Regions from separate parts of the Afifella sp. YEN Y35 genome, predicted to be linked through region 2. Evidence: predicted binding sites of a transcription regulator. Region 2 holds the regulator's gene; the other holds the start of a gene.
What was found. Region 2 encodes LexA, which represses DNA repair genes until DNA is damaged. Its sites were predicted from a motif close to TGTTCNNNNTGTGTTCNG; they were not measured.

Region 1: a site for LexA is predicted at 3,196-3,213, ahead of ACK8CP_RS15150 (YifB family Mg chelatase-like AAA ATPase). Genes of this name have one in related genera too.

Annotation. Positions count from the first base shown of each region.
Region 1 covers NZ_CP180203.1:3,190,466-3,195,615, reverse strand. Annotated here, with positions in the region: gene rsmI (16S rRNA (cytidine(1402)-2'-O)-methyltransferase) at 1-779, shown strand, start outside; gene ACK8CP_RS15165 (YraN family protein) at 797-1,162, shown strand; gene gshB (glutathione synthase) at 1,253-2,200, shown strand; gene ACK8CP_RS15155 (YrbL family protein) at 2,235-2,930, opposite strand; gene ACK8CP_RS15150 (YifB family Mg chelatase-like AAA ATPase) at 3,265-4,797, shown strand; gene ACK8CP_RS15145 (ABC transporter ATP-binding protein) at 4,958-5,150, opposite strand, start outside.
Region 2 covers NZ_CP180203.1:1,292,117-1,297,266, forward strand. Annotated here, with positions in the region: gene trpD (anthranilate phosphoribosyltransferase) at 1-513, shown strand, start outside; gene trpC (indole-3-glycerol phosphate synthase TrpC) at 510-1,322, shown strand; gene moaC (cyclic pyranopterin monophosphate synthase MoaC) at 1,319-1,801, shown strand; gene glp (gephyrin-like molybdotransferase Glp) at 1,798-3,003, shown strand; gene lexA (transcriptional repressor LexA) at 3,105-3,818, shown strand; gene ACK8CP_RS06275 (ComEC/Rec2 family competence protein) at 3,847-5,150, opposite strand, start outside.

The DNA.
Region 1 (5,150 bases), 1.9 Mb from region 2:
CCATTCGCGCGCTGGAGGTTCTGGCCGCGGCCGATGTGATCGCGGCGGAAGACACCCGGGTCACCCGCAAACTTCTGTCGCGCTACGGCATCACCAGCCGCCTCACCGCCTATCACGAACATTCCCATCCCGATGTCGACGACCGCCTCGTGAAGCTGATGGCGGAGGGCGAGGCCGTGGCGCTCGTCACGGATGCCGGCACGCCGGTCGTCTCCGATCCCGGCACGCGGCTCGTCGCGCGTGCGGTCGCCGAAGGTGTTGCCGTCCATCCGATCCCCGGCGCCTCGAGCCTCACCGCGGCCTTGAGCGTTGCCGGGATTTCGGCCGAGGCGACGCTCTTTCTGGGTTTTCTGCCGGCGAAGGAGAAAGCCCGGCGCGACGCGCTTCGGCGGCTCGCCGATCTTCCCTTCGCCCTCGTTCTTCTGGAAGCGCCGCATCGGCTCCAGGCTTTCGCCCGCGACGCGAAAGAGATCCTCGGAGATCGGCCCGTCTGTCTGTGCCGGGAGATGACGAAGCTGCACGAGACGTTCCTGCGTGGTTCGCTCGCCGATCTTGCCGACGCGGCGGGCGAACAGGACAAAGGCGAGATTGTCGTCGTGATCGGGCCCCCAGCCCCCAGGGAGGCGGGTGAAGGCTTCGATGAGGCCGATCTCGACCGCATGCTCGCCGAGCGTCTCGGCACGATGGGGGTCAAGGATGCCGCCCGCGAGGTTGCGGAGGAAACCGGCCTGCCGCGGCGCGCGCTCTATCAGCGTGCGCTGTCGCTCGGCAAGGAGTGAGAGACGGGGGGCACTGAATGAGCGAGAAGCGGCGCCGGGCCTACCGACAGGGCCATATGGCCGAGATGGCGGCGGCGCTCTTCCTCATGATGAAGGGGTATAGGATCCTCGCACGCCGCTACCGGACGCCACTTGGCGAGATCGATCTCATTGCCCGTCGCGGCCGCACCGTCGCCTTCGTCGAGGTGAAGCTTCGCGGTGAAAGAGCGGCGGCAGACTGGGCGCTCACCCCACGCAGCGAAAGGCGCATCGGCGCCGCCGCAAGCGTTTGGACCTCGCGGCATCCCGCCGCCATGCAATTCACGCAGCGCTTCGATCTCGTTCTCGTTTCGCCTTTTCGTTTGCCCCGGCATCTTGCGGACGCCTTTCGCCCTCCCAATTGATTGCCTCCGGCCACTCGATTGCACCGGGCCACTCGATTGCATCGGGAATGAAGCGCGGCTAACGCAGAAGCCAGAAGAACGGAGAGACCAATGGCCCTTTCAGTCGCAGTGCAGATGGATCCGATCGCTCAGATCGATATTCGCGGCGATACGACCTTCGCGCTGATGCTGGAGGCGCAAAAGCGCGGCCACAGCCTCTTCTATTACGAGCCGCGGCACCTTTCGATGGAAGCCGGCCGCGTCTTTGCCCGCATGCGGGCGGTGAGCGTTGCCGACGAGGTCGGCCGCCATTACGAGCTCGACGAGGCGGATCAGCAGCTCGGGCTCGAAGATTTCGATGTCGTCCTGATGCGCCAGGATCCGCCCTTCGACATGGCCTATATCTCGGCGACGCATCTCTTGGAGCGCGTTCACCCGAAGACCCTCGTCGTCAACGACCCGGCCCATGTGCGCAACGCGCCGGAAAAACTCTTCGTCACCGAATTTTCCGATCTGATGCCGGAGACGCTGATCTCCCGCGACATCGCAGCGATCCGCGCCTTCCGCGAAAAGCACCGCGACATCATCTTGAAGCCGCTCTACGGCAATGGTGGTGCCGCCGTTTTCCGGATCAGCGAGGGGGACGAAAACCTGTCCTCGCTGATCGAACTTTTCGAAACGACCTTCCGCGAGCCCTTCGTCGTGCAGCGCTATCTGCCGGAGATCCGCAAGGGCGACAAACGCATCATCATCGTCGACGGCGAGCCCGCCGGTGCGATCAACCGGATCCCGGCGGTGGGTGATGCGCGCTCCAACATGCATGTCGGCGGCAAGGCTGTCGCGGCCGATCTCACCGACCGCGACCGCGAAATCTGCGCCCGTATCGGCCCGGAACTCAAGGCGCGCGGCTTCATCCTCGTCGGCATCGACGTGATCGGCGACGTGATGACGGAGATCAACGTCACCTCGCCGACAGGCATCCGCGAGTTGCAGCGTTTTTCGGATATCGATGCGGCTGCGATGGTGTGGGACGCGATCGAACAGCGCTGCGTGGGCTGACGGGCGGGGCAGAACCCCCGCCCTCGAGCCTGGCTTAGTCGAGAAGCGAGACGGCCGACGGCATCACCTCGCCGGCGACGAAGCCGTGAATGCGGGCGACGAAATCGTCGACCTTGCGCAACACCTTGCGTTCTTGCGACGCGTCGGTGCGCAGGAAGAACGGGCAATAATTGGTCGTGCCGAAATCGTCGATGAGGACGAGCCGGCGGATTTGGCCGTCGATGTCTTCCTGGACGAGGACATTGCACAACATGATTTTTCGCGTCGGCACGCGATAGGTGACGAGATGGTCGCAAAACGTCTCAACCGCCGCCTGACATTCCGGCGAATAGCCGTGGATCGTCAGATAGCTTTCGAGGGTGCGTGAAATCTCGCCGTCGCCGTCGCGAATGAGCTCCACCGAGAGCCCCATCCCGAGGCTTGTCTGCAGGAAGCCGAACTGCCGCGCCACATGCGCGAAGGCTGCCTCGCCGCGGACCTGACCGAGGCGGCGCAGAATGTGCTCGTCCTGGCGGTTGTCGTCGAAGCGCACGAGCGGTCGCAGACGCTTCCACGCGGCCTTTGACCGGCGCTGGTCGGCGAGCGTGTAATCCGGTCGCCGCACCTTGATCCCGCGATCTTTACGCGAGGGATCGACAAAGCAGAGCCGTCGACCTCCGCGCGCAAACGGGATCGCCCGGCTGAGATTGACGATGCCCGCCCCGGACCGCCGGTCCGCTTGCGCGTGCATCGTTTCCGGTCCGGTGACGAACGCCCAAACCGGCGCAAAAAACGCCCTTAGGCGCGCCGAAGCGCGCCTCTTTTCAATCGAATCGCAGACCATGTGCCCCGGCCGCCTGTTCGCACCCGCAGCGTCGATCCGCCGCGAATGTTATGTATTTGTCATAAAGTCCGCGGGCGTGACGGTTTCAAGGACTGGGGGCCCGGAAACGCAAAAAAGTGACTGATGCGTTTCATGTTGTTTCTCTTGCGCAACAGGTGCGCCTCTCGGATCGTGTTCCTTTTTCGTTCTTGTCATCCTCCAAAAGCTGAGTCATTCTGCAATCAGAACGGGGGTGGTGACGATGGTGTCTCGCGTTACGACAGTGGCTTTTCGCGGGGTCGAGGCGATCCCCGTCGATGTCCAGGTGCTGATCGCGCCGGGGCGCACGCTCTTCAACATTGTCGGCCTGCCCGACAAGGCGGTGGCGGAAAGTCGAGAACGTGTGCAGGCGGCGATTCATGCGTCGGGTCTCGCGCTTCCGGCCAAGCGCATCACCGTCAATCTCGCCCCGGCAGACCTTCCGAAAGAAGGCAGCCATTATGATCTGCCGATCGCGCTTGCCCTGATGGCGGCGATGGGCGCCATTCCGGCCGATGCCGTCAGCGATCATGTGGTGCTTGGGGAACTCGGCCTCGACGGTCGCATCGAAGCGGTGGCGGGTGTGCTGCCGGCCGCCATCAGCGCCAATGCGCTGAAGAAGGGGCTCATCTGCCCCGCCAGCTGCGGCGGGGAGGCTGCGTGGGCCGGTGAAGAACTCGCCATTCTGGCGCCGAAGAGCCTGATTGCGCTCGCCAATCACATCGCCGGCAGTCAGGTCCTGTCCCAGCCCAAGCCCGCACTTCGCGCCGCGAGCGAGGCGCTTCCCGATCTCTCAGAGATCCGCGGTCAGGAGAGCGCCAAACGGGCGTTGGAGATTGCCGCAGCCGGTGGCCACAACATGCTGATGATCGGCCCTCCGGGGGCCGGCAAATCGATGCTGGCGAGCCGGCTGCCTTCGATCTTGCCGCCGCTTGCGCCGCGGGAACTCCTCGACGTGTCGATGATCTCCTCGATCGCCGGGACCCTCGCCGGCGGGCGGCTGTCGAGCCAGCGACCCTATCGGGCACCGCACCATTCGGCCTCCATGGCGGCGATGGTCGGCGGCGGCATCAATGCGCGTCCGGGCGAGGTGTCGCTTGCCCATCACGGCGTGCTCTTCCTCGATGAATTGCCGGAATTCACGCCGGCCGTGCTGGATTCGCTGCGCCAGCCGCTCGAAACCGGCGAAGCCGTCATCGCGCGCGCCAATCACCGGGTCACCTACCCGGCTGAGTTTCAATTGATTGCGGCGATGAACCCGTGTCGCTGCGGTATGGCGGGCGAGCCCGGGCACACCTGCCGGCGTGGCGCCCGCTGTGCGGCCGATTATCAGGCCCGGCTCTCAGGGCCTTTGATCGACCGCATCGATCTTCGCATCGAGGTGCCGGCACTCTCCGCCATCGATCTGATCGGCCCGGCCGAAGCGGAGCCGAGTGCGGCGGTGCGCGAGCGTGTGGCGGCGGCGCGTGCGATGCAGGCGGAGCGCTACCTGTCCCGCGGCCTGCCGGGCCTGCGCATCAATGCGCGCGCCGGCAGTCGCGTGGTGGAAGATGTCGCAGCTCCGGACGAGGCCGGTGCCCGTCTCATTCGCGATGCCGCGGAAGCGATGGGCTTATCGGCGCGCGGCTACCACCGCGTCCTCAAGGTCGCGCGCACGCTCGCCGACCTCGACCAGGAGGAAAAGGTGCGCCGCATCCATGTGGCGGAGGCCTTGAGCTACCGCCAGAGCGCGTCTCTGCTTGCCGCGGCCGCATGAGGCGCGCATCCGCGGTAAAGCCGCGGCAACCAAAGGCCGAGTGATGTCGCAAAGGGGCGCTCGAGCCTCTTCCCGCGATCATCCGCAGGGGGATGAGCGGCGCCATGCGTCCTCGCCCGAGCGGGATCGCCCGTGTGGCACGTCCGCGAAAAACGGCCGGTCAGGCGGCTTTCTGCAGTCGTTCGTGTCGAAGAGCCCGGCCATTTGCGTCGAAGAGCTGCAAATCTTCGGCATTGGCGGCAAGACGCACGCTTTCGCCGCGCTCGACCGCCACTTCGCCGGCAAGTTTCGCCACCACGGGATCGTCTTGGCGGCCGATATCGACGTAGACGAGCGTGACCTCGCCCAGAAGC
Region 2 (5,150 bases):
AACATCCTCGGCCCACTCGCAAATCCGGCCAAGGTGAAGCGCTATATGCTCGGGGTTTACTCTAAGGAATGGGTCGAACCCATTGCTAACGCGCTAAAAAATCTCGGAGCGGAAACGGCATGGGTGGTGCACGGCACCTACGGCGATGCCGGCGGCATCGACGAGGTGTCGACCACCGGACGCACCTATGTCGCGGAGCTCAAGGAAGGGCATGTCCGCACCTTCGAGGTCCATCCGCAGGATTTCGATGTCAAAGAAGCGCTGCCGGAGCATCTGAAAGGCGGCACGGCGGAGGAAAACGCGGCCGCCCTGCGCGGTCTTCTCGACGGTAAGCTCGGTCCTTACCGCGATGTGGTCGTCGCCAATGCGGCGGCCGCTTTGATCGTCGCCGGCAAGTCCGAGCTCGTCGAGGAAGCCGCCGATATGGCCGAGGAATCGATCGATTCCGGCAAGGCAAAAGCCGCGCTCGAAGCGCTCCTGCGTGTCTCCAACGAAGCGGCCCCAGCCTCGTGAACGACATCCTCAAGAAAATCGAAGCCTACAAGCAGCAAGAGATCGAAGCCGCGGAGGCTGCCATCCCGCTTCAGGAGCTCAAAGCCCGCCTCGCCGATCAGGAAGCGCCGCGCGGTTTTCTGGCCGCTCTGCGTCGCAAGGCAGAGGCGGACCAGCCCGGCCTCATCGCCGAGATCAAAAAAGCGAGTCCGTCAAAGGGATTGATCAGGCCGGATTTCAATCCGCCTGAACTTGCACAAGCCTATCAGGACGGCGGCGCCGCCTGTCTTTCCGTTCTGACCGATGCCCCGTCCTTCCAGGGGGCGCCAGAATTCCTGACCTCGGCACGCGCGGCCGTCTCCCTGCCGGCGTTGCGCAAGGACTTCATGTTCACGCCCTATCAGGTGGCTGAGGCACGCGCCTGGGGGGCCGACTGCATCTTGATCATCATGGCTGCGGTCTCCGACGATGAAGCAAAATCCCTCGAAGACAGCGCCTTCGAATATGGCATGGATGTGCTTATCGAAGTCCATAACGAGCCGGAGCTCGAGCGCGCGCTCACCCTCGCTTCGCCAATGATCGGGATCAACAACCGGGATCTGCGCAGCTTTCACACCGATCTGGCGACCTCCGAACGGCTTGCGAAACTGATTCCGGAAGATCGGCTAATTGTCGGAGAAAGCGGTATTTTTTCGCCCGCTGATATCGCTCGCCTGAAAGCCTGCCGCATCCACGCCTTCCTCGTCGGCGAAAGCCTGATGCGCTCCGACGACGTGGCCGAGGCAACCCGTCGGCTCCTCGCCTCACCGGCTCCGCAGGCCACCGGATGAAAGATCACCTCACCCATCTTTCTGAAGATGGGCGCGCGGAAATGGTCGATGTCGGAGACAAGGCGGTGACGACGCGCATCGCCGTCGCGAGCGGAAGCGTTCGCATGGCGTCGGAGACGCTGCGCCTCATTCGCGAGGGGGACATGAAGAAGGGCGACGTCATCGCGACCGCGCGCATTGCCGGCGTGATGGCGGCCAAGCGCACTTCCGATCTCATCCCGCTCTGTCATCCTCTGGCTTTGTCGAAGATCGCCGTCGATATTCTGCCCGACGAGAAGCTTCCCGGGCTCCGCGTTCGGGCGATGGCACGTGTGAATGCCAAGACGGGGGTCGAAATGGAAGCGCTCACAGCGGTTTCCGTCGCCTGTCTCACCATCTACGACATGGCGAAGGCCGTCGACCGGGCCATGACGATTGGCGATATTCGCCTGGAGGAGAAGAGCGGCGGCGTTTCCGGCGATTGGCGTTCCGACCCATGAGCCTGATTTCCGTCGAGGATGCCGTTGCCCGTATGCTCAAAGGCGTCACGCGCCTCGGGGAAGAGAGTGTCCCCCTGACGGAAGCACGCGGCCGGGTGCTTGCGCGCGATCTTGCAGCGAGACGTAACCAACCGCCGTTCCGTGCGTCTGCGATGGATGGCTATGCCGTACGCGCTGAGGATACGCCCTCAGGCGCATGGCTGCGCCAGATCGGCGAAGCACGCGCGGGCTACCATTTTGCCGGGATGCTCGGGACGGGCGAGACGGTTCGCATCTTCACGGGAGCGCCTGTCCCCGACGGGGCCGATGCCATCCTCATTCAGGAAAACGCCCGCGCCGACGGCGACCGCATCGAGGTTCTGGAGCCTGTGGCGTCAGGCCGACACATACGCGCCGCGGCCTTCGACTTCCGGGAGGGCGAGACGCTTCTTCATGCCGGACGCCGGATCGGAACGCGCGAAACTGCGCTTGCCGCAGCGATGAACCATGCAATCGTTCCGGTACGCCAGAGGCCAATCGTGGCCATCCTTTCGACCGGCGACGAACTCGTCGAGCCCGGAGAAGAGCCAGGCCCAGATCAGATCGTCTCTTCGAACGGCGCGGCGATTGCCTCGATGGTTGCGGCCTGTGGCGGTCTCGCACGGGATCTCGGCGTCGCCGTCGACGACAAACAGGCGATTGCCAATGCTGCAGCAGGCGCGGCGGATGCCGATATCCTGGTGGTGATCGGCGGCGCCTCGGTCGGCGACCACGATCTCGTCCAGCCGGCGCTCGCCGAACAAGGTCTCAAGGTCGATTTCTGGCGGGTCGCCATGCGGCCGGGCAAACCGGTCATGTTCGGTACGCTCGGGCGCACCCGGGTGCTCGGCCTGCCCGGAAACCCCGTCTCCGCCCTCATTTGCGCACTCGTCTTTCTGAAGCCTCTTATCGGGGCGATGCAGGGCGCCGAAGGCAGCGAGCCAACGCGCCTGTTGCCGCTTGCAGCAGCGTTGCCCGAGGTCGGCAACCGCCAGCAATATCTGCGGGCGCGCTTCGTCGAATGGCAGGGACGGACAGCCGTCACGGTCGCTGACGAGCAGGATTCGTCTCTTCTTGCGACGCTTGCCCGTTCGGACGCCCTCATCATTCGCCCTCCCTTTGCTCCGGCGGCCCGGACGGGCGATGTGGTTGCCGTCATCGATCTCGCGCAAGCCCTCTCGTAAACCCGCGCGCGGCCCCCAAGGCTTGTGGAACACGCCATGAACAGGTAGTGTGCGTTCGTGATTTGTACACGAGACGCGACTCGCATCGCGAGGGGACGGCAATGCTGACAAAGAAGCAGCTCGAGCTTCTGCTCTTCATCAATGAAAGACTGAAGGAATCGGGCGTGCCGCCCTCGTTCGACGAGATGAAGGACGCGCTCGATCTGAAGTCGAAATCCGGAATTCATCGCCTCATCACCGCCCTGGAGGAGCGTGGCTTCATCAAGCGGCTGCCGAATCGGGCACGCGCGCTGGAAGTTCTGCGCCTTCCCGACGCGGTCAATCCGAGTTTCGGGCGACCGCAGCAGCGTGGCTTCACGCCGAGCGTGATCGAAGGCCGGCTCGGCAAGGCGCCACAACCCGTTGAGGAAGAAGCGTTCGAAGAGAGTGAGCGAGGCGCGAGCGTCCCGGTCATGGGGCGGATTGCAGCCGGCGTTCCGATCTCCGCCATTCAGAACCAGAGCCATTCCATCGTCGTGCCGCCGGACCTCCTTTCGAAGGGCGAGCATTTCGCGCTCGAGGTGCGCGGCGATTCCATGATCGAGGCCGGCATTCTCGACGGGGACACCGTGGTCATCCGTCGTCAGGACAGTGCCGACAGCGGAGATGTGGTGGTGGCGCTGATCGACGACGAAGAGGCGACCTTGAAGCGTCTGCGCCGCAAAGGTGCATCGATTGCGCTCGAGGCTGCCAATCCCGCCTACGAGACCCGCATCTTCGGTCCGGACAGGGTCCGCATCCAGGGTCGCCTCGTGGGGCTTTTGCGCCGCTACTGAGCGCTTCTCAGCCTTTCTGGCCTCGACGTCATCTGAGTGCCGGCGACCCCTGCCACGGTCGCCGGATGGATGGGCGTGATGTGCGAAGTTCAAGGTGCGGAGCTACACCGTCCGGGTGTTTGCTCTCCATAAAAAGCGCGTGCGCTCCATGGGTGGCGAGCGCGGAGCGGTCGATGACGATGCGCGCCGCGCAATCTCTCGGCGCGCGCAGTTGCGTGACGATAATCTCGGCGCGGCGGCAATCTTCCGAAAAGGCCACCGGATCGGTGACGCGCGAGAGGGTCAGTCCTTCGGGCATCTCCAGAACGCAGGCTTCGGCGTCGCAACGAAAGCCTGACGTTCCCGCGGCTTCCGCCTCCGGCTCGCCCTCGCGCCAGACATCGTCAAGGAAAGAGCCTTGCCGCGCGCCAACGATTTGGAGGTGTCCGGCGACGTCACGGGCAGCAACCGCCCTCCCCGCCTCATCCACCAGAAGGTCGGGCCTGGCGCCGAGAAGCCACGCAAGCAGCGCCCCCAGCAAGAGTGGCGCGACGCCGTAGAGGCGCAGCTGCGATCGCCAGAGGCTGAGCCACAGAAGCCCGCCGCACATCAGAATGAGCGCGATCGCGGGAAACGGCGGGACGATAACGGTGGCGCCCGACAATGACGCTACGAAATGCGCCGAAGCGAGGACGAGATCGATGCCCCAGGCCATGACGGTCAACGGCACGGTTTCCAGACCGAACGGCATCGCAATCAGGCTGATGAGCCCCGCCGGCATCACGATGAGCGAGACGAGCGGCATCGCAATGAGATTGCCGAGGAGCGAGTAGGACGCGAGCCGTCCGAAATGGAAAGCCGCGAACGGCGATGTGGCCAGACCGGCGACGAGCGTGGTCAAGCCGACGGCACCGATCGCCACGACAGGCCTGCGGAGAAGTCGCATGAGCCCGCGGGCGGGTTCAGCAAGATCCTGGCGCGGACGGTCGCGCCAGGCTTCCCAGGCCGCCACCAAGGCGGCGACGGCCAGAAAGGACATCTGGAAGCCCGGTTCGAGCACACTCTCAGGCTGGAGCGCGACGACCACGAAAGCTGCAATCGCGAGGTTGCGCAGCGAGAGAGCAGGACGATCCAGAAAGACGGCCGTCAGCATGACCGCAAGCATCACGAAGGCGCGGATCGTCGCCACGTTGCCGCCGGAGATCGACAAATAGAAGGCGCCGACTGCGAGCGCGACGGCCGCTGCGATTTTTCGAATCGGGAGAACGAGCGCCATATGTTCCGACAACGCCAGCACCGCACGCACGAGCCAGAAGGCCGTGCCGGCGATCAGCATCATATGCAGGCCCGAAA